2 regions of the Serratia sp. Res13-Sevr-LER1-36-b genome follow, and region 2 is predicted to be linked to the other one. Evidence: predicted binding sites of a transcription regulator. Region 2 holds the regulator's gene; the other holds the start of a gene.
The links. The regulator LexA, encoded in region 2, represses DNA repair genes until DNA is damaged. The targets are predictions, from matches to a motif close to TNCTGTATGTACATACAGNA.
Positions count from the first base shown of each region.

Region 1: uvrB (excinuclease ABC subunit UvrB) is a predicted target of LexA. The motif match lies at 6,104-6,123, and genes of this name have one in related genera.

Region 1 covers NZ_JADACK010000037.1:112,673-120,591, forward strand. The annotation lists gene moaE (molybdopterin synthase catalytic subunit MoaE) at 1-6, opposite strand, end outside; gene moaD (molybdopterin synthase sulfur carrier subunit) at 9-254, opposite strand; gene moaC (cyclic pyranopterin monophosphate synthase MoaC) at 251-730, opposite strand; gene moaB (molybdenum cofactor biosynthesis protein B) at 734-1,246, opposite strand; gene moaA (GTP 3',8-cyclase MoaA) at 1,360-2,343, opposite strand; molybdenum cofactor riboswitch at 2,334-2,476, opposite strand; gene yvcK (uridine diphosphate-N-acetylglucosamine-binding protein YvcK) at 2,740-3,657, shown strand; gene IMQ33_RS21605 (VF530 family DNA-binding protein) at 3,654-3,905, opposite strand; gene uvrB (excinuclease ABC subunit UvrB) at 4,008-6,020, opposite strand; gene IMQ33_RS21615 (ABC transporter ATP-binding protein) at 7,083-7,793, shown strand; gene bioD (dethiobiotin synthase) at 7,820-7,919, opposite strand, start outside.
Region 2 covers NZ_JADACK010000019.1:157,733-165,651, reverse strand. The annotation lists gene malM (maltose operon protein MalM) at 1-613, shown strand, start outside; gene ubiC (chorismate lyase) at 915-1,436, shown strand; gene ubiA (4-hydroxybenzoate octaprenyltransferase) at 1,454-2,320, shown strand; gene plsB (glycerol-3-phosphate 1-O-acyltransferase PlsB) at 2,390-4,855, opposite strand; gene IMQ33_RS14055 (diacylglycerol kinase) at 5,178-5,546, shown strand; gene lexA (transcriptional repressor LexA) at 5,670-6,278, shown strand; gene dinF (MATE family efflux transporter DinF) at 6,390-7,730, shown strand.

The sequences.
Region 1 (7,919 bases), on a different contig from region 2:
TTCCACTGTTAACCTCCGGTTACCGGTGGAAAGAAAGCCACTTCATCACCTGCTTGCAGCGGATGCTCTGCGGCCACCAGGGATTGATTGACCGCCGTCAGCAATTTACCAGGCTCCAGCGCCAGCGCCCAACGATCGCCACGCTCGCACAGCGATTTACGCAGCTCTTCAACCGTAAGGTACTGCGCCGGCAGGCTCAGCATATTGGTACCGACCAGTTCACGCACCTGCGCGAAAAACAGAATAGTGATCATGATTCCACCTTAAAATCACCGGACTTGCCGCCGCTTTTTGCCAGCAGCCGCACCGGGCCAATTACCATATCTTTCTGCACCGCTTTGCACATGTCGTAGATGGTGAGCGCTGCCACCGAAGCGGCAGTCAACGCCTCCATTTCAACCCCGGTTTTACCGGTCAAACGGCAGCAGGTTTCGATACGCACGCGGTTAAATTCCGGTTGCGCTTCGAGCTGTACTTCCACCTTGCTTAACATCAACGGATGGCAAAGAGGGATCAGTTCCCAAGTGCGCTTCGCCGCTTGAATTCCGGCAATACGTGCCGTGGCGAATACGTCGCCTTTATGGTGGCTGCCGTCGATAATCATCGCCAGCGTTGCCGCCTGCATTTCAACAAAAGCCTCGGCACGGGCTTCACGTACCGTCTCCGCTTTGGCAGAGACATCGACCATATGGGCCTCGCCAGCGGCGTTAATGTGGGTTAGCTGCGTCATAGATTACTTCTTTAAATGGGGTAAGAAGTTGCACGGGCGATGGCGCGCGTCCAACTGCTCTTCAATAATACGTTCCCAGGCGGTACGACAGGCGCGGGTGGAGCCCGGCATGGCGAAGATCACCGTCTGATTGGCAATACCGGCCAAAGCGCGGGACTGGATGGTCGCGGTACCGATCTCTTCGTATGACACCATGCGGAACAGTTCGCCGAACCCTTCCACTTCGCGGTCAAACAGCGGCAATAGCGCTTCTGGCGTATTGTCCCCGGAGGTAAAGCCGGTGCCGCCGTTAATCAACACGGCCTGCACGTCATCGCTGGCAATCCATGCGGAAACCTGCGCACGGATCTGATAAATATTGTCTTTGACCAAGGCGCGCGCCACCACCTGATGGCCGGTTTCCTGCACGGCTTCTTGAAGATATTGTCCGGAGGTATCGTCCGCTTCAGTGCGGCGATCCGAAACGGTCAGAATGGCAATCTTGGCCGCAATAAATTCACTGCTGGTTTGGCTCATTGTGTGTTGTGCTCCTGATTGTCGATGGCCTCTCACCCTCTCCTTTAGTGAGAGGGGGACCGTTCGAGCTCGTATTCATCATCTGACGTTCCCCATTGCTACAGGAAATCGTATCAACCGCCGATAAACGATAGGTTCTGCGTGAGACCGCTATTGCCCTGATGCAGGAAGTGGGTTTGCTTTTTGGTTTGCAGCCCGCTTTGAATGCGCATTTTCAGCTGTTCCAACTGGCTGTCATCCGCCAGCAGATCGCGCAGGGTAATCCCTTGCTCACCAAACAGGCACAGATGCAGATTGCCAATGGCGGAAACCCGTAGGCGGTTGCAACTGGCACAGAAATCTTTTTCGTACGGCATGATCAGCCCTATCTCGCCCTGATAATCCGGGTGGCTGAATACCTGTGCCGGGCCATCACTGCGGCCACGGACTTGGCGCTGCCAACCCTGCTGTTCCAACTGCAGGCGGATCACTTCGCCAGACACATGGTGCTTGCGGAACAGATCGCTGCCATCACCGGTTTCCATCAGTTCGATAAACCGCAGTTGGATTGGCCGATCCTTGATCCAGTTAAGGAAGCTGCCCAATTGCTGGTGATTGACATCACGCATCAGCACTGCATTCACCTTCACCTTGCTGTAACCGGCGGTAAAGGCGGCATCGATGCCCTCCATCACCTGGCGGAACTTGTCCTGGCCGGTGATGGCATGAAACTGGCGTGCGTCAAGGCTGTCTACGCTGACGTTAATCGCCGTAAGGCCCGCATCACGCCAACTGGCTACATCACGTGCCAGGCGATAGCCGTTGGTGGTCACCGCCAGGGTTCGGATCGCTGGGTTTTCGCGCACGGCGGCAATGATGTCGGTAAAATCGCGGCGTAAAGAAGGCTCACCGCCGGTCAGGCGTACCTTTTCGGTACCCAGTTCGGCAAAGGCTCGGCTGACGCGCCGAATTTCATCCAGAGAGAGGAAGGTCTTGGGGCTGCCGCTCGGCTTATAGCCATCCGGCAGACAGTAGGTGCAACGAAAGTTACACACGTCGGTGATCGATAGGCGCAAATAGTAAAATTTGCGCTCAAAAGCATCAATAAGTTGCGGCACCTGTAACACCTTCCAAATACGGGAGATGCGAGCGTTTCCACTCTGCACCCTGGTGGCTGACTTCGCCACGGCCAGGATACCCTATCGCTCCAAAGAACAACGTAGGTACCAAGGCTAGGAGTTTTGATCCCATTCCCGCTACCTCAAGTAGCCGGAACGAAACCGTGGTTTTCCCGAGAATTCTAGCGCTAAACAGCCGCGATAGCCAATGTGGATTCACGCTATATACTTGTGTATACAGCGGTTTTTCACCCTCTCAGGTCTGGATAACCATAATAAACAACCGTTATGCCAGCGAATTGACCAGAATCACGCAAATCGCACTCTTTATCGCGTTTTTGTGCCAAATCCGCTACTTTATGCAGGCAGTCTACCTACCCTGAGTTAAGGAATTTTATGCGCAACCGTACCCTGGCCGATCTTGATCGCGTCGTGGCATTAGGTGGTGGTCACGGCCTTGGCCGTGTGATGTCTTCGCTGTCGTCGTTGGGCTCTCGCCTGACCGGCATTGTCACCACCACCGATAACGGCGGTTCTACCGGCCGCATCCGCCGTTCTGAAGGCGGCATTGCCTGGGGTGACACCCGTAATTGCCTCAATCAGCTGATTACCGAGCCTAGCGTCGCCTCAGCGATGTTTGAATACCGTTTTAGCGGCAACGGGGAGCTGGCGGGGCATAACCTGGGGAATCTGATGCTGAAAGCCTTGGATCATCTGAGCGTGCGCCCGCTGGAGGCGATCAATCTGGTGCGTAGTCTGCTGAAGATCGACGCGGCGCTGATCCCGATGTCGGAACAGCCGGTCGATCTGATGGCCCACGATCATGAGGGGCACCAGGTCTACGGCGAAGTGAATATCGATCAGCTAAGGATCATGCCACAAGAGCTGATGCTCTCGCCGCCGGTACACGCCACCCGTGAAGCGGTTGAGGCGATCGCGCAGGCCGATCTGATCCTGATCGGGCCAGGCAGTTTTCTTACCAGCCTGATGCCACTGTTGCTGCTTGAGGATCTGACTCAGGCTCTGCGACGCAGCAGCGCCAATATGGTGTATATCGGTAATCTGGGCCGCGAACTGAGCGTCGCGGCAGCCGCACTGACGCTGCAAGACAAACTGGCGCTGATGGAAGAGAAGATCGGCCGTAAAATGATTGACGCAGTGATCGTTGGCCCGGCGGTGGATACCAGCGCCATGCAGGATCGCATTGTGGTGCAACAACCGCTGGAAGCCAGCGATATCCCGTATCGCCACGATCGCCTGCTATTACGCCAGGCGCTGGATACCGCGTTGGTGCAGCTAGCTAGCCGCGATTAATCTTGGCCACGGAGCCAAGGATTATCGCTAACGCTGTCGATGTAGAGATCTTCCACCTGCTTGCGTGCCCACGGGGTGCGGCGCAAGAACTTGAGGCTGGATTTGATGCTCGGATCGCTGCTGAAGCAGTTGATGCGAATACGCTCTGCCAGCCCGTTCCAGCCATATTGGGCTACCAGCTTGTTCAGCAGTTGCTCCAGCGTAATACCGTGTAACGGGTCTTTGGATGGGGATGGGGTTGCGGTCATGGCGGCTACTCGTCTCAATACTTGGGGCGCACACCTTAATCAGCAAACGGGCGTACGGCAAGAAAATTTACCGGGGCGCGCATACCACGCCCCTTGGGTTCACTATGATAGCGCGATAAACTGCTCGCGCAGTTGGTGGATTTCATCACGCACCGCAGCGGCCTGTTCGAACTCCAGATTCTGCGCATGGGAATACATCTGTGCCTCCAATTCCTGGATTTTTTGCTCCAGCGCTTTGGGGGTGAGCAGTTTGTATTGCGCCGCGCTCTCTGCCGCTTTGCCCTTCCCTTTGTGCTTGCCACGGCTGCTTGGTTGCCCAAGTTGCAGAATATCCGAAACCTTCTTGTTCAGGCCCTGAGGTACGATACCGTTGGCTTCGTTATGCGCCTGCTGCTTGGCGCGGCGGCGTTCGGTTTCGCCGATTGCCTTGGCCATTGAATCGGTGATCCTGTCACCATACAGGATCGCTTTACCGTTGAGGTTACGCGCCGCTCGGCCAATGGTCTGGATCAGTGAGCGCTCAGAACGCAGGAACCCTTCCTTGTCCGCGTCCAGGATCGCCACCAGCGATACCTCTGGCATGTCCAGGCCTTCCCTTAACAGGTTGATTCCCACCAGCACGTCAAACTCGCCCAGGCGCAAATCACGGATGATTTCGACACGTTCTACCGTATCGATGTCCGAGTGCAGGTAACGCACCCGCTCCCCGTGCTCTTCCAGGTATTCCGTCAGGTCTTCTGCCATACGCTTGGTCAACGTGGTGACCAGTACGCGCTCGTTGATGGCCACGCGCTTGCGGATCTCAGAAAGCAGATCGTCCACCTGAGTGGTCACCGGGCGCACTTCGACGATCGGATCCAGCAGGCCGGTTGGGCGCACCACCTGATCGATAATATCGCCGCCGGATTTCTCCAGCTCATATTTGCCCGGCGTGGCGGACACGTAGATAGTTTGCGGTGCCGCAGCGGCAAACTCTTCAAAACGCATCGGCCGGTTATCCAGCGCCGAAGGCAAACGGAAGCCGTACTCCACCAGCGTCTCTTTACGCGAGCGGTCGCCTTTGAACATACCGCCGATCTGCGGGATGGTGACGTGGGATTCATCCACTACCAGCAATCCGTCTGCGGGCAGGTAGTCGAACAGGGTTGGCGGTGGCTCGCCCTCACCGCGCCCGGAAAGATAGCGCGAGTAGTTTTCGATACCGGAGCAGTAACCCAGCTCGTTCATCATTTCCAGATCGAACTGGGTACGCTGCGTCAAACGCTGTTCTTCCAACAGCTTGTTGTTTTCCAGCAGCACTTTACGCCGCTGGGCCAGTTCTACCTTGATCTCTTCCATCGCCTGCACGATACGTTCACGCGGGGTAACGTAGTGAGATTTGGGGTAGATGGTAAAGCGTGGCACCACCTGCTCAATCTGGCCGGTTAGCGGATCGAACAGCGACAGGCGTTCGACCTCTTCGTCGAACAGCTCAACGCGCAGCGCCAACTCGTCCGATTCTGCCGGGAAAATGTCGATCACTTCGCCACGCACGCGGAAGGTGGCGCGTTGGAAAGCCTGATCGTTGCGGGTATATTGCAGCTCGGCCAGACGGCGCAGGATCGAACGCTGATCGATGATCATGCCCTTGGTCAGGTGCAGCATCATTTTCAGGTACAAATCCGGATCGCCCAGGCCGTAGATCGCGGAAACCGAAGCCACCACCACTACGTCACGCCGCTCCAGCAACGCTTTGGTGGCCGACAGGCGCATCTGCTCGATATGTTCGTTGACCGAGGCGTCTTTCTCGATAAAGGTATCGGAGCTAGGCACATAGGCTTCTGGCTGGTAGTAATCGTAGTAGGAGACAAAATATTCCACCGCATTCTCGGGAAAGAACTCTTTCATCTCGCCATACAGCTGCGCCGCCAGGGTCTTGTTGGGCGCCAGCACCATGGTGGGCCGGTTGAGATCGGCGATCACATTGGCGATGGTAAAGGTTTTACCCGAGCCGGTCACGCCCAGCAGCGTTTGGTGCGCCAGGCCGTCTTCCAGGCCCTCTTCCAGCTTTTGGATGGCTTGCGGCTGATCGCCGGCCGGTTTGAATTCGGAATGCAGTTTGAAATGTTTGCTCATATCCCCATCATCTTTCAGGTTTGCGGCCAGACGGTAGCGGCCTAATTATGGAAAGACCGGAAGATTTCCGCCAGTGCCCATGATACTGGATATAAAACCAGCTTCAAGCGGATTTACGCTATTGCGTCCGTTAACGGGGCGCGAACGCACCGGCAAGGTGACAATACCATGACATTTTTATTGTCAATCACCCTGTTATCCCCAGATTGCGTCACGAATTAACTTTTGGCCGTCAATACGCTAAAAAATCGCCCATCGGTACGTTAACGGTATCCGCTGGCTTGATTTTAATTAACTTATTGATATTAAATATATTTAATAAAAAGACGAGAATGCGGACAACCTGCACACAACCCGCGCCCGCTCTCTGTTCACACCGCTTTTCTAAGTATAATGCACAAGGTTATCCACAGGAATAGTGGATAACTCTCACTACCCCACGGGGGGCGGGAGTTGCGGAAAGAACGCTTTTCCCGATGAAACGTCAACGGAGCCGGTTTTTTAGTTATTTTTTGACAATATTATCGCTTTGGTTATGCCGATTAATGCTAAAAGCCGTGATAACAAAATTCTTCTTTTACCTATTTCGCTTGCCAGGGGTTGCAAGTTGCGGCAACAACCTTTAGGGCTTGCACCAACAGCTTGCCATGCCGCACGGTAACGGTGCAAAAAACGCCCAGGTTAACCTTCTGGCCTTGGCAGAGCCCTCTGAGCACTGGACAAAATCAGTTAACAAAGCAATAACAAACCGCCTTTTTTGTTGCGCAACGCGTGATGGCCTGGGAATTGCATTTCCTGTTTCGGGGCGTTACTTGCAGAAGAACCGGCACATTCTGGCTAAAACCGGCCGGAGCCAGCTCGGTTATCTTCGGCGAAAAAGTTCATTGCATACCAAAAAGCCCCCCTAGAGCCGCCAAACGACCGGTAGCCGCCATTTTCCAATTTTTTAGCCTGAGCCGCGATTAGGGTAATCAGCACAGCATTTGCCACACCCGGGAGAGACACCGCTTGCTGCGGACAACGTTATCCATACGTGAATATCGGTCTTGGAGGAGATGCCAAATGTTAAGCTTACGGGCGGTTAACCAATATTATGGGCAACAGCATACGCTATGGGATGTCAGCCTTGAGTTGCCTCGTGGGCAATGCACCCTGTTGCTTGGCCGTAATGGGGTGGGCAAAACTACGCTGATCAATTGCATCATGGGACACCTGCCGATCGTCAGCGGCAGTATGACCTGGCAGTTGGCGGATGAGCCACCGCAAAACCTGTTGCCACAGCCGGTAGAAAACCGGGCATTACTGGGCATTGGTTACGTGCCACAAGGGCGCCAAATTTTTTCCCAACTGAGCGTAGAAGAGAACCTGCAGGTGGCCTTGCTGGCCGGGCGTGGCAAGGTTCGCCGTATGCCCCCCCTCATTTACAATCTGTTCCCCCGGCTGCAGGCGATGCGTATGCGCCGTGCGGGCGACCTGTGCCAAAGTGAGCAACAGCAGTTGGCCTTAGGCCGCGCTCTGATGCTGGAACCGGAACTGCTGATCCTGGATGAACCCACCGCCGGTATGTCACCTTCCCTGGCGACGGAGATCGGCCTGGTGCTCCGTAAGCTGAATCAGGAGCTGGGCATGACCATTTTGCTGGTTGAGCACCAACTCCCCTTTGCCCGCCATCTGGCTGACCGCTTCTGTCTGATGGATAAAGGCCGTAACGTGGCCAATGGCACGCTGGGGCAGTTGGATGAGGGGCTGATTGATGCCTATCTGACGGACTGATTCTGGCCCCTCCGTGGGCCATCAGGTTAAGGGTTCAACCTGGTTAAATCGAGATACTGTCCCAATGCCTGCTGCTCTACCTGCGGTAAATGTGGGATCTTGCCCAACAGGGGCGCGGGCAATAGG
Region 2 (7,919 bases):
AAACTCAATCTATGCCCCAAGCGTATTGGTGCTGGATGAACATATGCGCCCGGCGGCCTATTATCCGAGCAGCTATTTCGCTTACCAGCCACCGGGCGTGATGTCCGCCGATCGGCTGGAGGGCACGTTGAAACTGACCCCTGCGCTGGGGCAAAAACAGATTTATCTGTTGGTGTACACCACCCAGCAGGATCTGGCTAAAACCACCATCCTGACCAACCCGGCCAAAGCCTACGCCCAAGGGGTGGGTAACGCGGTACCGGACATCCCGGATCCGATCGCCAGCCACAGCACCAGCGGCACGTTGAAGCTGAAGGTGACAGCAGAACAAGGGGCCAGCAACATCATGATTGGCATGCTGCAATCGGCTCCGGCAACGCCACCGGTCGTGGTGGGTGCCACCGCTCCGGCAGTTGCGGCACCAGCACCGGTTGCCACCGCACCGGCAGAGCCGATGCTCAATGATACCGAGGCTTACTTCAATAACGGCATCAAACAGGCGGTCAAGGCGGGGGATATTGATAAGGCGCTGAAACTGATGAATGAGGCTGAAAAACTGGGTTCCACCACCGCTCGTGAAACGTTTATTGGCAGCGTGAAAGGCAAGGGGTAATCCCCCACGCTACCGATGCTGGCTTGATGATTGGTGCGCTTCGGCGTACCTTTTTTCATCCGCAAGTTATTTATATCCAGCAGACGGGGGCTTCCTTGCCCAAGCCTGGCGCCAACAGCGCGAACTCCCTTTCGTTATGACATCTTCCACTACGACAGCCTGCCGTTTTCCCCTTGATAATGGGGGGACGCGTTACGTCACGAATCTGCCTGCCGCTTTTGCATTTCTGCGTTACAATGAATTTCTGTTAACAGTTTGTATGGCTTGGCGCGGCACGTAGCCTCCGGCCTGGAGTAGCATAATGTCTGACATTAGGGAGCCCATCCTGCCGCCTATTGAGTGGTTGTCTGAACATTCCTCAATACCTGCCGCCGTTAGCGATTGGCTGATGGAGTTAGGTTCCATGACCCGCCGTTTTGAGCGCCATTGTGGCCGCGTGCAGGTAGAACCTCAGCGTGAATGCTTCATCACTCGTGACCAGCTTGCCGAAGAGGCGGTTCATCTGCCACATAGCGAGCGCTATTGGCTGCGTGAGATCGTCTTGCTGGGTGACGGCGAGCCTTGGCTGCTGGGGCGTACGGTGATCCCACAGGAAACACTGACCGGGCCGGATCTGGCACTGGTCGATCTGGGGACGTTGCCACTGGGCCGTTATCTGTTCAGCAGTGAAAGCCTGACTCGTGATTATATCCATGTTGGCCAGCAGAAGGATCTGTGGGCGCGGCGTTCTCGCCTCCGTCTGGCGGGAAAACCATTGTTACTGACGGAACTGTTTCTACCGGCCTCTCCACTGTATGCGGTGGAAAAGGGCACTCCGGCATAATTAGGGGAGAAAGAACTTTGGAAGGGAGCGTGATTCAAAGCAAATGGCAGGCCTATTGCCATCTGATGCGTATCGATAAGCCGATTGGCACGCTATTGTTGCTGTGGCCCACCTTGTGGGCATTGTGGTTGGCAGGGGGGGGAGTTCCTTCGCCGTCGGTATTGCTGGTCTTTGTGCTTGGCGTTTTCCTGATGCGTGCTGCGGGTTGCGTGGTGAATGACTATGCCGATCGCGCTTTCGATGGGCATGTGAAACGCACCGCTGGCCGCCCGATGCCGAGCGGCCGCGTCAGTGAAAAAGAGGCCAAGATCCTGTTTGTCTCGCTGGTGCTGGTTTCCTTTGCGCTGGTGTTGACGTTGAACGCCATGACCATCTGGTTGTCGCTGGCGGCTCTGGCGCTGGCCTGGGTTTACCCGTTTATGAAGCGGGTGACCAATCTGCCTCAGGTGGTGTTGGGGGCGGCGTTTGGCTGGTCGATCCCGATGGCCTATGCCGCTGTCAGCGAGTCGCTGCCACTGAGCTGCTGGTTGCTGTTTCTGGCCAACATTTGCTGGACGGTAGCTTACGATACCCTGTATGCCATGGTCGATCGTGACGACGATTTGAAGATTGGGATCAAGTCCACCGCGGTGCTGTTTGGCCGCCATGACAAGCTGATCGTCGGGTTGTTGCAGTTTGCTACGTTGTTGCTGATGTTATGGGTGGGTTATCTGATGCAGCTGGGGGGCGCGTTTTACTGGTCACTGTTGCTGGCCGGGGCGTTGTTTATCCATCAGCAAAAGCAGGTGGCTGGCCGCGAGCGCGATGCCTGCTTCCGTGCTTTCCTGAATAACAACTACGTTGGCTTGGTGTTGTTCATCGGTATTGCGCTTAGCTACGTGTGATTTGCCTAACGCAAAAAGTAAAAAGGCATCCATTATCGGATGCCTTTTTCGTGGTAACGGGCCTGCAAGTTACTCGTCTTCTTTTACTACTTCAGCCGCCAGCGCTGGGGTATTGGTTTCTTCCGGCATGCTCACGCTTTCGATGGTCAGCTTGATTTCCGGGGTGATCAGATCGCTCAACATGGTGTAAACCTCCATGGTGTGCTCGCGGATCGCATCGCCAATATCATTGATAAAGCCTTCTTCACGCAGCGTCGCCACCAGGGTGGAGAACACCGCCTTATCGAAGAATTCCGGCGCGTTGATGCCATGCAGCACCGACAAACGCTGGGCCATAATGCGGCTCTCTTTCTCCAGGGCACCCCGGTTGATACTTGGGTTGGCGCTGAGGATCGACATGGTGATGGCATAGCGTTGCAAGGTTTCACGCACGCCAGCGGCCAACAGCTGCAACGGACGGATGCGCGCAGGGTTCAGCACCAGCTCATCGCCTTTGCTACAAATCAGCTGCTGACGTATCAACTCTTCGATCAGCGGTTGCAGCACTTCGGCTAGCTGTTCTTTGTCGTAACGCAGGAACAGCTCGGCCTTCAGCATCGGATAGATCAGGCTGACCTGACGCAGCAGCTCAACGCGCGACACGCGTCGGTGATGCATCACGATAGACGCGATCAGTGAAGGCAGTACCAACATATGATGGATATTGTTGCGATAGTACGTCATCAGTACCGCCTGCTCGCGCGGCAGAATGATGATGTCACCGATGTTGTCCTTCTCCACTTCAAACTTGTTCATGTTTAAAGCGTGATCCAGCAACTGGTCTGGCGTTTGTGTTGGTACGGTGGCGTCCGGTGCATAAGGCACGTTACGCATTAACTGTAAGTAGCATTCCAGCTGCTCAAGCAACTGCTCACGGGTCAGCGAACGTTGGCGTGAGGCCAGCAGCGCGGTAGAACACAGGTTCATGGCGTTGGCGGCGGCAGCGTTGTTGATACGCACCATGATCTGAGCCGCCAGATCGTTGACCGCAGGCGTCAGCCAGCTTGGGCGCTGTGCTTCGATCGGGTCGATAGATTCACGCCAATGCGGGACGTTTTGGTTCAGGTAGGTAGTCAACGGCAGCGGTTCGCCAAAGTTCACGTAGCCCTGGCCGAGGTTGCGTAGCTTGCGCAAGCCGCGCACCATTTGCAGCAGGCTCTCTTTCTCTTTGGTCGCACCACGCAGCTCTTTGGCGTAAGTACCTACTTCCATCACGTGCTCGTAACCGATATAAATCGGCACCAGGGTGATCGGACGGGTACCGCCGCGCAGCATGGCCTGAATGGTCATCGACAGGGTGCCGGTTTTCGGTTCCAGCAGGCGGCCGGTACGGGAACGACCACCTTCAACAAAGTATTCTACCGAGTAACCACGGGTGAACAGCTCACCGAGGTATTCACGAAACACGGTGGAATAGAGTTTGTTGCCCTTGAAAGTGCGGCGGATAAAGAACGCGCCCAGGCGGCGGAATATCGGCCCGGCAGGCCAGAAGTTCAGGTTAATACCCGCTGCGATATGCGGTGGCACCAGCCCTTGATGGTAGAGCACATAGGACAACAGCAGATAGTCCATATGGCTGCGGTGACACGGCACATAGACGATCTCGTGGCCATCCTGCGCCAACTGACGCACACGCTCGGCGTTGGTGACGTTGATACCCTGATACAGCCGGTTCCAGGTCCAGCTCAATACGCGGTCGGACAGGCGCACCGTTTCATAGGAGAAATCGGCGGCAATCTCTTCCATCAGCGCAATTGCGTTCTGCTGGGCCTTTTCGTGGGAGATCTTTTTGCTGCGCGCTTCGTCTTCGATCGCTTTTTCAATCGCCTTGGAGGACAGCAGCTTTTTGAACAGATCCTGACGGGCAGGCAGGCTTGGCCCAACGGCGGCAAGGCGCTGACGAGCGAAGTGCATGCGGGCGACACGGGCCAGTTTTTGCGCGATGGTCTTATCGGTGCCGTGCTCGGTCGCCATCCGGCGTAGGGACACGGTGTTGGAGAAACGGACAAAGCTGTCGCGCCCCAGCCACAGTACGGCGAAGAACTTCTGTACGCCGTTCAGCAGGCGCAGGTGCGGCGTGCCGTGGCCTTCGCGCCCTGGGGAGCGGCCAAACATCACCGAAACCGGCAACATCTGAATATCGAGATCCGGGTTGCTGCGGTGCAGATCCAGATAATCGTGGAACAGTTTTACCGATTCTTCTTTGGGGGTGTAATAGCGGAATACGCGTGGGCCATCGTGGATAAACACGTAGCTTGGCAGCACGGTGCCATCGATTTCCAACGGGTTAAGGGGATCGGGCAGATCTTGCGCCAGACACTGGGTGCGCAAGGTGAGTAAATCCGCCTTGGAATTATAAGGTAAAACATACAAAATCGGTCGTGAGGGATCCAACCCTAACTCCGTGACCGGATCTGAAGGGATAACCTTACTTCTTACCAACATTTTTAGTGGTAAGTTCAATATCTTATAATAGATTTTACGCCAACCTGACATGACAACGTGAAGCCTCTTGTTAGCAATTCGCCGCAAGCATACCAGAAACCGGGTAGCAGATCTGTGGCGTTGGGAAATCCACGGCCGTTCACGGCAATGGAAGTACATAGTTGAATTATACCTGATGGATATCAAATTGGCCGCTCTAGCGCATTCATGCGCTCGCGGCATTGGTATGACATAGCTAGGTGATTAAGGTATTCCAACCTTGCTGTATACTGCGCTGCGATAAAAATGTGATTGGACTGGCAAATCTGTCTGGAACGTTGCAGCTGCAACACGACGGGTACATGATCCATCTTGGAGAAAGGCGTTCTTAACTATGGCAAATCAAGCAACTGGCCTGACGCGTATCATTAAAGCTGCGGGCTATTCCTATAAAGGTTTAACCGCTGCCTGGCAGAACGAAGCCGCATTCCGCCAGGAACTGGTGGCGACGGTAGTCGCTATCATTGTGGCGGTTTGGCTGGACGTGGGGGCGATAGCGCGCATCTTGTTGATCGGCTCGGTGCTGCTGGTGATGATTGTCGAAATCCTCAACAGCGCGATTGAGGCCGTTGTCGATCGCGTGGGTACGGAATATCACGAGCTTTCCGGGCGGGCCAAAGATATGGGCTCGGCGGCGGTATCGCTGGCAATCATTCTGGCGCTGTTCGTTTGGGTTTCGGTACTTTGGCAGCATTTGGCGTGAAAACCGGCAGGCATCGTTGCGATCCCGCTCGCTACCTGCTGATTTTTATTTATTCTTCGGTTCCCAATCCAGACTTAGCTGTATATACTCACAGCAAGACTGTATAAACAAACAGGGGGCGGAATGAAAGCACTAACTACCAGACAGCAAGAGGTCTACGACCTGATTCGCGATCATATTTCGCAAACGGGCATGCCACCGACGCGTGCCGAGATCGCAATGCGCCTGGGGTTCCGCTCACCAAATGCTGCAGAAGAGCACTTGAAGGCGCTGGCTCGCAAAGGCGTTATCGAGATCATCTCCGGTGCATCACGCGGTATCCGCTTGCTGATGGAAGATGAAGAGGGGTTACCTCTGGTGGGCCGTGTGGCTGCCGGTGAACCTCTGTTGGCTCAGCAGCACATTGAAGGGCACTATAAGGTGGATCCTTCACTGTTCAAGCCTAATGCCGATTTCCTGCTGCGCGTTAGCGGCATGTCGATGCGAGATATCGGCATCCTGGATGGCGATCTGCTGGCAGTGCATAAGACTCAAGACGTACGCAACGGCCAGGTTGTCGTCGCCCGTATTGAAGACGAGGTCACGGTCAAGCGCCTGAAGAAACACGGTAACGTCGTCGAACTGCTGCCAGAAAACAGTGAATTCCAACCGATCGTGGTCGATCTGCGCCAGCAGAACTTCACCATCGAAGGCCTGGCGGTGGGTGTGATCCGCAACGGTGACTGGATCTAACCGCTTTACCTCGTATTACAGCCCTTTAAAACGGCAAACTTCGCCCCATCTCTGGGGCGATGTCATTTCTAAGCTACGCTAAAATCCATGCTTTTACGGGAACATATCGCCATGCGCCTGCTTTCTGCCTTCACCAGCAACACCGACAAAGCTCTGTGGCGTCTGGCGTTGCCGATGATCTTCTCCAATATTACCGTGCCCTTGCTTGGCCTGGTGGATACCGCCGTTATCGGCCATCTCGATAGCCCTAGCTACCTTGGCGGGGTCGCGGTGGGGTCAATGGCCACCAGCTTCCTGTTTATGTTGTTGCTGTTCCTGCGTATGAGCACCACCGGGCTGACTGCGCAGGCGCTGGGGGCGCAAGATCCCTACCGGCTGGCTCGCGCCTTTATGCAGCCGTTATTGTTGGCGCTGGTGGCCGGGCTGGCGATTGTGCTGTTGCGAGCCCCATTGATCACCTTGGCGCTGAACATTGTGGGGGGCGATCGGGAAGTATTGGTACAGGCCAGGCTATTTTTGGAGATCCGCTGGCTGAGCGCTCCGGCGGCGTTGGCCAATATGGTGCTGCTCGGCTGGTTGCTGGGAGTTCAGTACGTGCGGGCGCCGGTGATCTTGCTGATCGTCGGTAACCTGCTGAACATCGTGCTGGATATCTGGCTGGTGATGGGGTTGGGTTGGAACGTGCAGGGGGCCGCGGCTGCCACGGTGATTGCGGAGTACTCCACGCTGCTGCTAGGTTTGTGGTTAGCATGGCGGGTACTACGCATGCGGGGGATTTCGCTGGCGATGCTGCGTACCGCCTGGCGTGGGGATCTGCGCCGCCTGCTGGCACTTAACCGCGACATTATGCTGCGCTCGTTATTACTGCAACTGTGTTTCGCCTCGTTAACCATTCTGGGAGCCCGCATGGGCGGAGAAGTGGTGGCGGTGAATGCGGTGCTGATGAATTTACTGACCTTTACCGCCTACGCGCTGGATGGTTTTGCCTACGCGGTGGAAGCCCATTCCGGCCACGCCTATGGTGCGCGGGACGGGCGGCAACTGCATAACGTATGGCGTGCAGCCTGTCGGCAGGCTTGCCTGGTTGCCTGTGGTTTTGCCGTTATTTATCTGTTTGCCGGGCAGCAGATCGTGGCGGGCTTAACCTCGCTGCCGGAATTGCGTGCGCTGGCAAATCATTATCTGCCTTGGCAAGTAGTGCTGCCCCTGGTGGGGGTTTGGTGCTACCTGCTGGATGGCATGTTTATCGGCGCCACCCGTGGAGCAGAAATGCGTAACAGCATGGCGGTAGCCGCAGTGGGCTACGGGCTGACGTTGTTCACCCTGCCGGTATTAGGCAACCACGGTTTATGGCTGGCTCTGGCGGTATTCCTGGCACTGCGCGGGGCTGCTTTGGGCTGGGTTTGGCACCGTCATAGCGTGCAAGGCACCTGGTTTTCATCCCCTAACTAGCGATACATAGGCCAGACTAGTTGATGATTCTGGATGGGTATTCACATTTAGTTACATGTGTCGGGGGCTGTTATGCTTCGCTTGCTTACTGTTTTAATGGCGTTTTTTGCTATTAAGACTTTTCCTAACCCTATTTCATGCTGCTTTTCGAGCGCTTTTCGTGATGGGTGACTATAGTTAATCACGTGG